2 regions of the Granulicatella elegans genome follow, and region 2 is predicted to be linked to the other one. Evidence: a T-box and tRNA genes for the amino acid it is inferred to sense, from the RefSeq annotation. Region 2 holds a T-box; the other holds one or more tRNA genes.
What was found. A T-box is a leader RNA that pairs with one kind of tRNA and senses whether it is charged. The one in region 2 lies ahead of proS (proline--tRNA ligase), so its partner is inferred to be a tRNA-Pro.
Positions count from the first base shown of each region.

Region 1: it has a tRNA-Pro gene. The T-box ahead of proS (proline--tRNA ligase) is inferred to sense a tRNA for this amino acid. The anticodon was not compared.

Region 1 is NZ_CP085953.1:235,364-238,741, forward strand. It holds gene pcp (pyroglutamyl-peptidase I) at 1-243, opposite strand, end outside; tRNA gene LK443_RS01150 (tRNA-Glu) at 302-373, opposite strand; tRNA gene LK443_RS01155 (tRNA-Gly) at 388-458, opposite strand; tRNA gene LK443_RS01160 (tRNA-Asp) at 469-541, opposite strand; tRNA gene LK443_RS01165 (tRNA-Val) at 555-627, opposite strand; tRNA gene LK443_RS01170 (tRNA-Glu) at 633-704, opposite strand; tRNA gene LK443_RS01175 (tRNA-Ser) at 720-807, opposite strand; tRNA gene LK443_RS01180 (tRNA-Ile) at 843-916, opposite strand; tRNA gene LK443_RS01185 (tRNA-Gly) at 930-1,000, opposite strand; tRNA gene LK443_RS01190 (tRNA-Phe) at 1,010-1,082, opposite strand; tRNA gene LK443_RS01195 (tRNA-Asp) at 1,091-1,163, opposite strand; tRNA gene LK443_RS01200 (tRNA-Met) at 1,174-1,246, opposite strand; tRNA gene LK443_RS01205 (tRNA-Ser) at 1,259-1,348, opposite strand; tRNA gene LK443_RS01210 (tRNA-Ile) at 1,364-1,437, opposite strand; tRNA gene LK443_RS01215 (tRNA-Met) at 1,450-1,523, opposite strand; tRNA gene LK443_RS01220 (tRNA-Ala) at 1,542-1,614, opposite strand; tRNA gene LK443_RS01225 (tRNA-Pro) at 1,624-1,697, opposite strand; tRNA gene LK443_RS01230 (tRNA-Arg) at 1,703-1,776, opposite strand; tRNA gene LK443_RS01235 (tRNA-Leu) at 1,802-1,887, opposite strand; tRNA gene LK443_RS01240 (tRNA-Gly) at 1,913-1,984, opposite strand; tRNA gene LK443_RS01245 (tRNA-Thr) at 2,001-2,073, opposite strand; tRNA gene LK443_RS01250 (tRNA-Lys) at 2,076-2,148, opposite strand; tRNA gene LK443_RS01255 (tRNA-Val) at 2,157-2,229, opposite strand; rRNA gene rrf (5S ribosomal RNA) at 2,244-2,359, opposite strand; rRNA gene LK443_RS01265 (23S ribosomal RNA) at 2,434-3,378, opposite strand, start outside.
Region 2 is NZ_CP085953.1:94,462-97,839, forward strand. It holds gene tsaB (tRNA (adenosine(37)-N6)-threonylcarbamoyltransferase complex dimerization subunit type 1 TsaB) at 1-130, opposite strand, end outside; gene proS (proline--tRNA ligase) at 273-1,721, opposite strand; T-box leader at 1,773-1,975, opposite strand; gene LK443_RS00460 (ABC transporter substrate-binding protein) at 2,325-3,378, opposite strand, start outside.

The DNA.
Region 1 (3,378 bases), 140 kb from region 2:
CGCAATACGTTCTGGAGTAATTCCCTGTCTTCCTCCTGCTTGTCCTACACAAATGACAACATCAGGATTGAAACTTTCCATTTCTTTCTTTAATACCTCAAAGGATTTCTGAAATACCGTAGGAATTTGAATTCCTTTTATTTCTGCATTTTTTATTTTTTCTGGAATATGACGAACAACTTCCCAAGAAGGATTAATATTTTCTCCACCAAATGGATCAAAACCTGTTAATAAAATTTTCATTTAACATTCTCCTTTATTTCTATAGATACAAAAAAAGCACTCGTAAGAGTGCTAATGATGACCCGTACGGGACTCGAACCCGTGTTACCGCCGTGAAAGGGCGGTGTCTTAACCGCTTGACCAACGGGCCAAGAAAAAATTTAAAGCGGGTGACGAGAATCGAACTCGCGACAACAGCTTGGAAGGCTGTAGTTTTACCACTAAACTACACCCGCATTCTATAAACGGTCCCGACGGGAATCGAACCCGCGATCTCCTGCGTGACAGGCAGGCATGTTAACCCCTACACCACGGAACCATATTTTAGGGAATGGAGGTTAACGGGATCGAACCGCTGACCCCCTGCTTGTAAGGCAGGTGCTCTCCCAGCTGAGCTAAACCTCCATCTATGACCCGTACGGGACTCGAACCCGTGTTACCGCCGTGAAAGGGCGGTGTCTTAACCGCTTGACCAACGGGCCAGAATTTTAAAAGAACGGAGAAGGAGGGATTTGAACCCTCGCGCCGGTTTCCCGACCTACACCCTTAGCAGGGGCGCCTCTTCAGCCTCTTGAGTACTTCCCCAATATCCAATGCAATATTTCGATAAAAAATATCTATGGGCCTAAATGGACTCGAACCATCGACCTCACGCTTATCAGGCGTGCGCTCTAACCAGCTGAGCTATAGGCCCTTAACTTCCAAAAAGCGGGTGACGAGAATCGAACTCGCGACAACAGCTTGGAAGGCTGTAGTTTTACCACTAAACTACACCCGCATTATATAATGGCTCGGGACAGAATCGAACTGCCGACACTTTGAGCTTCAATCAAATGCTCTACCAACTGAGCTACCGAGCCTAGAATTACGGTCCCGACGGGAATCGAACCCGCGATCTCCTGCGTGACAGGCAGGCATGTTAACCCCTACACCACGGAACCTTGGTAGAAATTGCGGAGGTAGGACTCGAACCTACGACCTTCGGGTTATGAGCCCGACGAGCTGCCAACTGCTCCACCCCGCGATAACATTAGTAAGGAGGATAAGGGATTCGAACCCTTGCACGCTTTTACACGCCTGACGGTTTTCAAGACCGTTCCCTTCAGCCGGACTTGGGTAATCCTCCGTGAATATAGGTCAATGGACCTTGTAGGACTCGAACCTACGACCGGACGGTTATGAGCCGTCTGCTCTAACCACCTGAGCTAAAGGTCCAAGCTCAATTAATAGCGGCGAAGGGGATCGAACCCCCGACCTCCCGGGTATGAACCGGACGCTCTAGCCAGCTGAGCTACACCGCCATAATTATATAATCTTAATGGAGACTAGCGGGATCGAACCGCTGACCTCCTGCGTGCAAAGCAGGCGCTCTCCCAGCTGAGCTAAGCCCCCATAAAAAAATCGGGAATACAGGATTCGAACCTACGACCCCTTGGTCCCAAACCAAGTGCTCTACCAAGCTGAGCTAATTCCCGATATATGCACCCAACAGGAGTCGAACCTGTAACCGCTTGATTCGTAGTCAAGTACTCTATCCAATTGAGCTATGGGTGCAAATTTTATTCAATTATATTGAAAATGCCGAGGGCCGGGGTCGAACCGGCACGGTCATCACTGACCGCAGGATTTTAAGTCCTGTGCGTCTGCCAATTCCGCCACCCCGGCATAGGCCATGGTTTATCATTGGCAAAGCGGAAGACGGGGTTCGAACCCGCGACCCCCACCTTGGCAAGGTGGTGTTCTACCACTGAACTACTTCCGCAATTTATTCGTTTAAATGCCGGCTAAAGGACTTGAACCCTCGACCCTCTGATTACAAATCAGATGCTCTACCAACTGAGCTAAGCCGGCTATGAGTGATACAGGGCTCGAACCTGTGACCCTCTGATTAAAAGTCAGATGCTCTACCAACTGAGCTAATCACTCATGATTCATGGAGGTTAACGGGATCGAACCGCTGACCCCCTGCTTGTAAGGCAGGTGCTCTCCCAGCTGAGCTAAACCTCCATAATATTTGAAAAGCGTGGCAACGTCCTATCCTCACAGGGGGAAACCCCCAACTACTATCGGCGCTAAGAAGCTTAACTTCTGTGTTCGAGATGGGAACAGGTGTATCCTTCTTGCCATCGTCACCACACTTCTCTCTTGAAAAAGCTCTCGCTCTCTCAAAACTGAATCTATATCCAAATTCTTCCTCTTTTACCTTCAACCTTGGTTAAGTCCTCGACCGATTAGTACTAGTCCGCTCCATGCCTCACGGCACTTCCACTTCTAGCCTATCTACCTGTTCGTCTCTCAGGGGTCTTACTCACTTAAAATGATGGGAAATCTCATCTCGAGGGGGGCTTCACGCTTAGATGCTTTCAGCGTTTATCCCGTCCACACATAGCTACCCAGCGATGCTCTTGGCAGAACAACTGGTACACCAGCGGTGTGTCCATCCCGGTCCTCTCGTACTAAGGACAGCTCCTCTCAAATTTCCAACGCCCGCGACGGATAGGGACCGAACTGTCTCACGACGTTCTGAACCCAGCTCGCGTACCGCTTTAATGGGCGAACAGCCCAACCCTTGGGACCGACTTCAGCCCCAGGATGCGATGAGCCGACATCGAGGTGCCAAACCTCCCCGTCGATGTGAACTCTTGGGGGAGATAAGCCTGTTATCCCCAGGGTAGCTTTTATCCGTTGAGCGATGGCCCTTCCATTCGGTACCACCGGATCACTAAGCCCGACTTTCGTCCCTGCTCGACTTGTTGGTCTCGCAGTCAAGCTCCCTTCTGCCTTTACACTCTTCGAATGATTTCCAACCATTCTGAGGGAACCTTTGGGCGCCTCCGTTACACTTTAGGAGGCGACCGCCCCAGTCAAACTGCCCGTCTGACACTGTCTCCCACCTTGCTTCTAGGTGCGGGTTAGAGGGTTCATGTAACAAGGGTAGTATCCCACCATTGCCTCCTTGGAAACTGGCGTTCCCATCTCTTCGGCTCCTACCTATCCTGTACATGTCACACAAACACTCAATATCAAACTACAGTAAAGCTCCATGGGGTCTTTCCGTCCTGTCGCGGGTAACCTGCATCTTCACAGGTACTATAATTTCACCGAGTCTCTCGTTGAGACAGTGCCCAGATCGTTACGCCTTTCGTGCGGGTCGGA
Region 2 (3,378 bases):
GAATTGCCGGCATTAGTTTGACACTATGTTGTAAAGTGTCTGGAACTGTTTGTTCAACAATCGTTCCCTCATCTTTGACAATGGCAACCGATAAAGTTTTATTTGAGGTATCAATAGCCAATACGGGCATAGAGCACTTCCTTTCTAGTTTTTTGTTTCAAAAGTGTGAAGGAGGGCAAAGCGTGCTACTCTTTACACTTTTATCCTCTTCAATCATTGATTCGAATGTTCTTTCTTCACACATTGTTTGAATACGGCTTCTGAATTTCGTATTAGTACGCTCTTGCAATCCATACAGTTTGTGTTGCTGGTTTGCCTGAAACGATACATGTTTCTTTTTTCACTGGTGGGTTGAATGGAATATTACGAGTCGTAAATCCAGTTTCTTCTTTAATTTTTGCTTCTGTTTCTTCTGTTCCATCCCAACCAACTAATACCCAACCAGGTACTTCGCCAGCTTCACGTTTTGCTTCAATATGAGCTTTCAATTCATCTAAAGTATCAATAGTTGTATATTCATTAGAAGCACGCATTGCACGAGCTGTTTCTAATAAACGTCCTTGCATTTTTTCTAATTCAGCTTGAATTGTTTCTACTAACACATCGAAACCTACTGCAACTTTTTCATCTAAGTCACGCATTTTTGTCATTACTTGATTATTTTCTAAATCACGTGGACCACATTCAATACGCATTGGAACTCCACGTAATTCCCATTCATTGAATTTGAATCCTGGTGAGTTATCTGTGTCATCAATTTTCACACGTAAGCCTGCTGCTTTTAATTGTTGTTGTAATTCTTCTAATTTTTCTAAAATAGCAGGATTTTTCTTCCATGGTCCAACTGGAATTAAGACTACTTGTGTTGGAGCTACTTTTGGAGGTAATACTAATCCTTGTTCATCTCCGTGTGTCATAATTAACGAACCGATTAAACGAGTAGAAACTCCCCAAGAAGTTGTATGTGCGTACACATGTTCATTTTCTTTTGTTAAATATTTAATATCAAATGCTTCCGCAAATTTTGTACCCATATAATGAGAAGTTCCAGCTTGTACAGCTTTTCCATCTTTCATCATTGCTTCGATTGAATAAGTATCTACTGCACCTGCAAAACGTTCTGATGGAGTTTTTTGACCTTCATAAACAGGAACAGCTAATACACCTTCTACTACTTCTTTATAAATGTCTAACATTCTCATTGTACGACGACGTGCATCTACTTCATCTGCATGAGCTGTATGTCCTTCTTGCCATAAAAACTCAGATGTACGTAAGAATGGTAAAGTTTTCTTTTCCCAACGGAATACATTTGCCCATTGGTTTACTTCATATGGTAAATCACGGTATGAATTAATCCAGTTTGAGAATGCAGTCCCAATCATTGTTTCACTTGTTGGACGTAATGCTAAACGTTCTTCTAATTTTTCACCGGCTGCTTCAGTTACCCATGGTAATTCTGGTGCAAAACCTTCAATATGATCTGCTTCTTTAGTGAAGAAACTTTCTGGAATTAGCATCGGGAAGTAAGCATTACGAATTCCTTCTTCTTTAAAGCGACGGTTAAATTCTTCTTGGATATGTTCCCAAATTTCAAATCCGTCTGGTTTAAAAATCATACATCCACGCACTGGTGAATAATCCATTAAATCAGCTTTTTGAATGGTTTGAATATACCATTTTGAGAAATCTTCTCTTTGTAAGTTTGTTTTTTCTGCCATAGTAGCACTCCTTTTCTAACGATTGTGGAACAAAAAAGCCATTCTCCCTATAAAAAGGACGAATGACTCGCGGTACCACCTTTAATTACATTTCATGTTAAATGTCTCTTGGAACGTGATAACGGTACGCAAACCGGATTATTTTAATAATCAATATTCTGGTAGGTTCCATTCTAAAAGCGGGGGTTCTCTCTCAGCCATGAAGAACTTTCTGTACCCATTAAAGAACTTACTATTCCATTCATTATACTACCGAAAAAATAACTAGAAAGCAAGTGTTATGTCTATTTTCTAAGATAAATCCACTTGCTGAATTGTAAAATGAAGTGCAACCAAAATACTTTGTATAGTAGCACTAGCAATGAGACAGCCATAGCTGGCTGCTGGCGTCCATCTGCTACTATCACACAAAGCCAATCTCATAAACGCACTCTCATAATTATCCGTAAAAATAGAAATGACTTTTCGCAGTAGCAACAGTCCTATAAGCCACAAAGGCTTATAGGGCAGGAAAAATTGAGACCCTTGGCTCAATTTTTAGGCATGAGACCGTAGGGCTGCTGCCGTCCTAAGCTACATTAGAAAAGTCAATTTCTATTAACATTAGTTTCGGAAAATCTTAGCCTCCAAGAACAGGTCATTATACAACCCTAACAACTCAGAACCTAGATTCTCATACACTTCCATATGCTCCATCTGCTCATCCGTAGGATAAAAAGTCTCATTATTCGTTACCTCTTCTGGTAACAACTCTAACGCATCCTTATTCGGAGTTGAATACCCAACATATTCTGCATTTTTAGCAGCCACATCTGGTCTCAATAAAAAGGAAATAAAGCGATACGCACCATCATAGTTTTTGGCCGTTTTTGGAATGACAATATTATCAAACCATAAGTTCGTTCCCTCTTTCGGTAAGACATACGCTAAGTCTTCATTTTTCTCCAACATTTTCGCAGCTTCCCCAGAGAATGAAACGCCAATGGAAGCTTCCCCTTGCGCCATATACGTCTTCATTTCATCCGCAATAATCGCTTTAGCATTTGGCATTAATGTTTTCAAGAATTTACCAGCTTCTTTTACAACTTCAGGATCCTTTTCGTTCAAAGAATACCCTTGTGTTTGAAGCGCAATTCCCATCATTTCTCTAGCTCCATCAATAAATAAAATGGAATCTTTGTAGTCTTCTTTCCATAAATCAGACCATTTCGTAATTTCACCTTCAGCAATATTTTTAGTATTATAAATAATTCCTAAAGTTCCCCAGAAATAAGGAATACTATAACGATTATTTGGATCAAAACTCTTATTCAAGAATTTTCCATCTAAATGTTCGATTCCTTCAATTTTAGAATAATCTAGTGGCACTAATAAATCTTCTTTTAACATTTTATGAATGGCATATTCACTTGGAATCGCCACATCATAATTTGTACCACCTTGTTTGATTTTTGTATACATCGCTTCATTTGAATCAAATGTTTCATAAATTACTTTATAACCTGTTTCTTCTTCAAACTGAGTAATTAAACTAGGATCAATATAATCTCCCCAGTTGTAAACAATAATCGTATCAAGGCTACCGGCAGTAGCTGTTTCAAAATTTTTTCTAAAAAGAAACAATCCCAAACTTGCGACTAAAATTGCTCCAATAAAC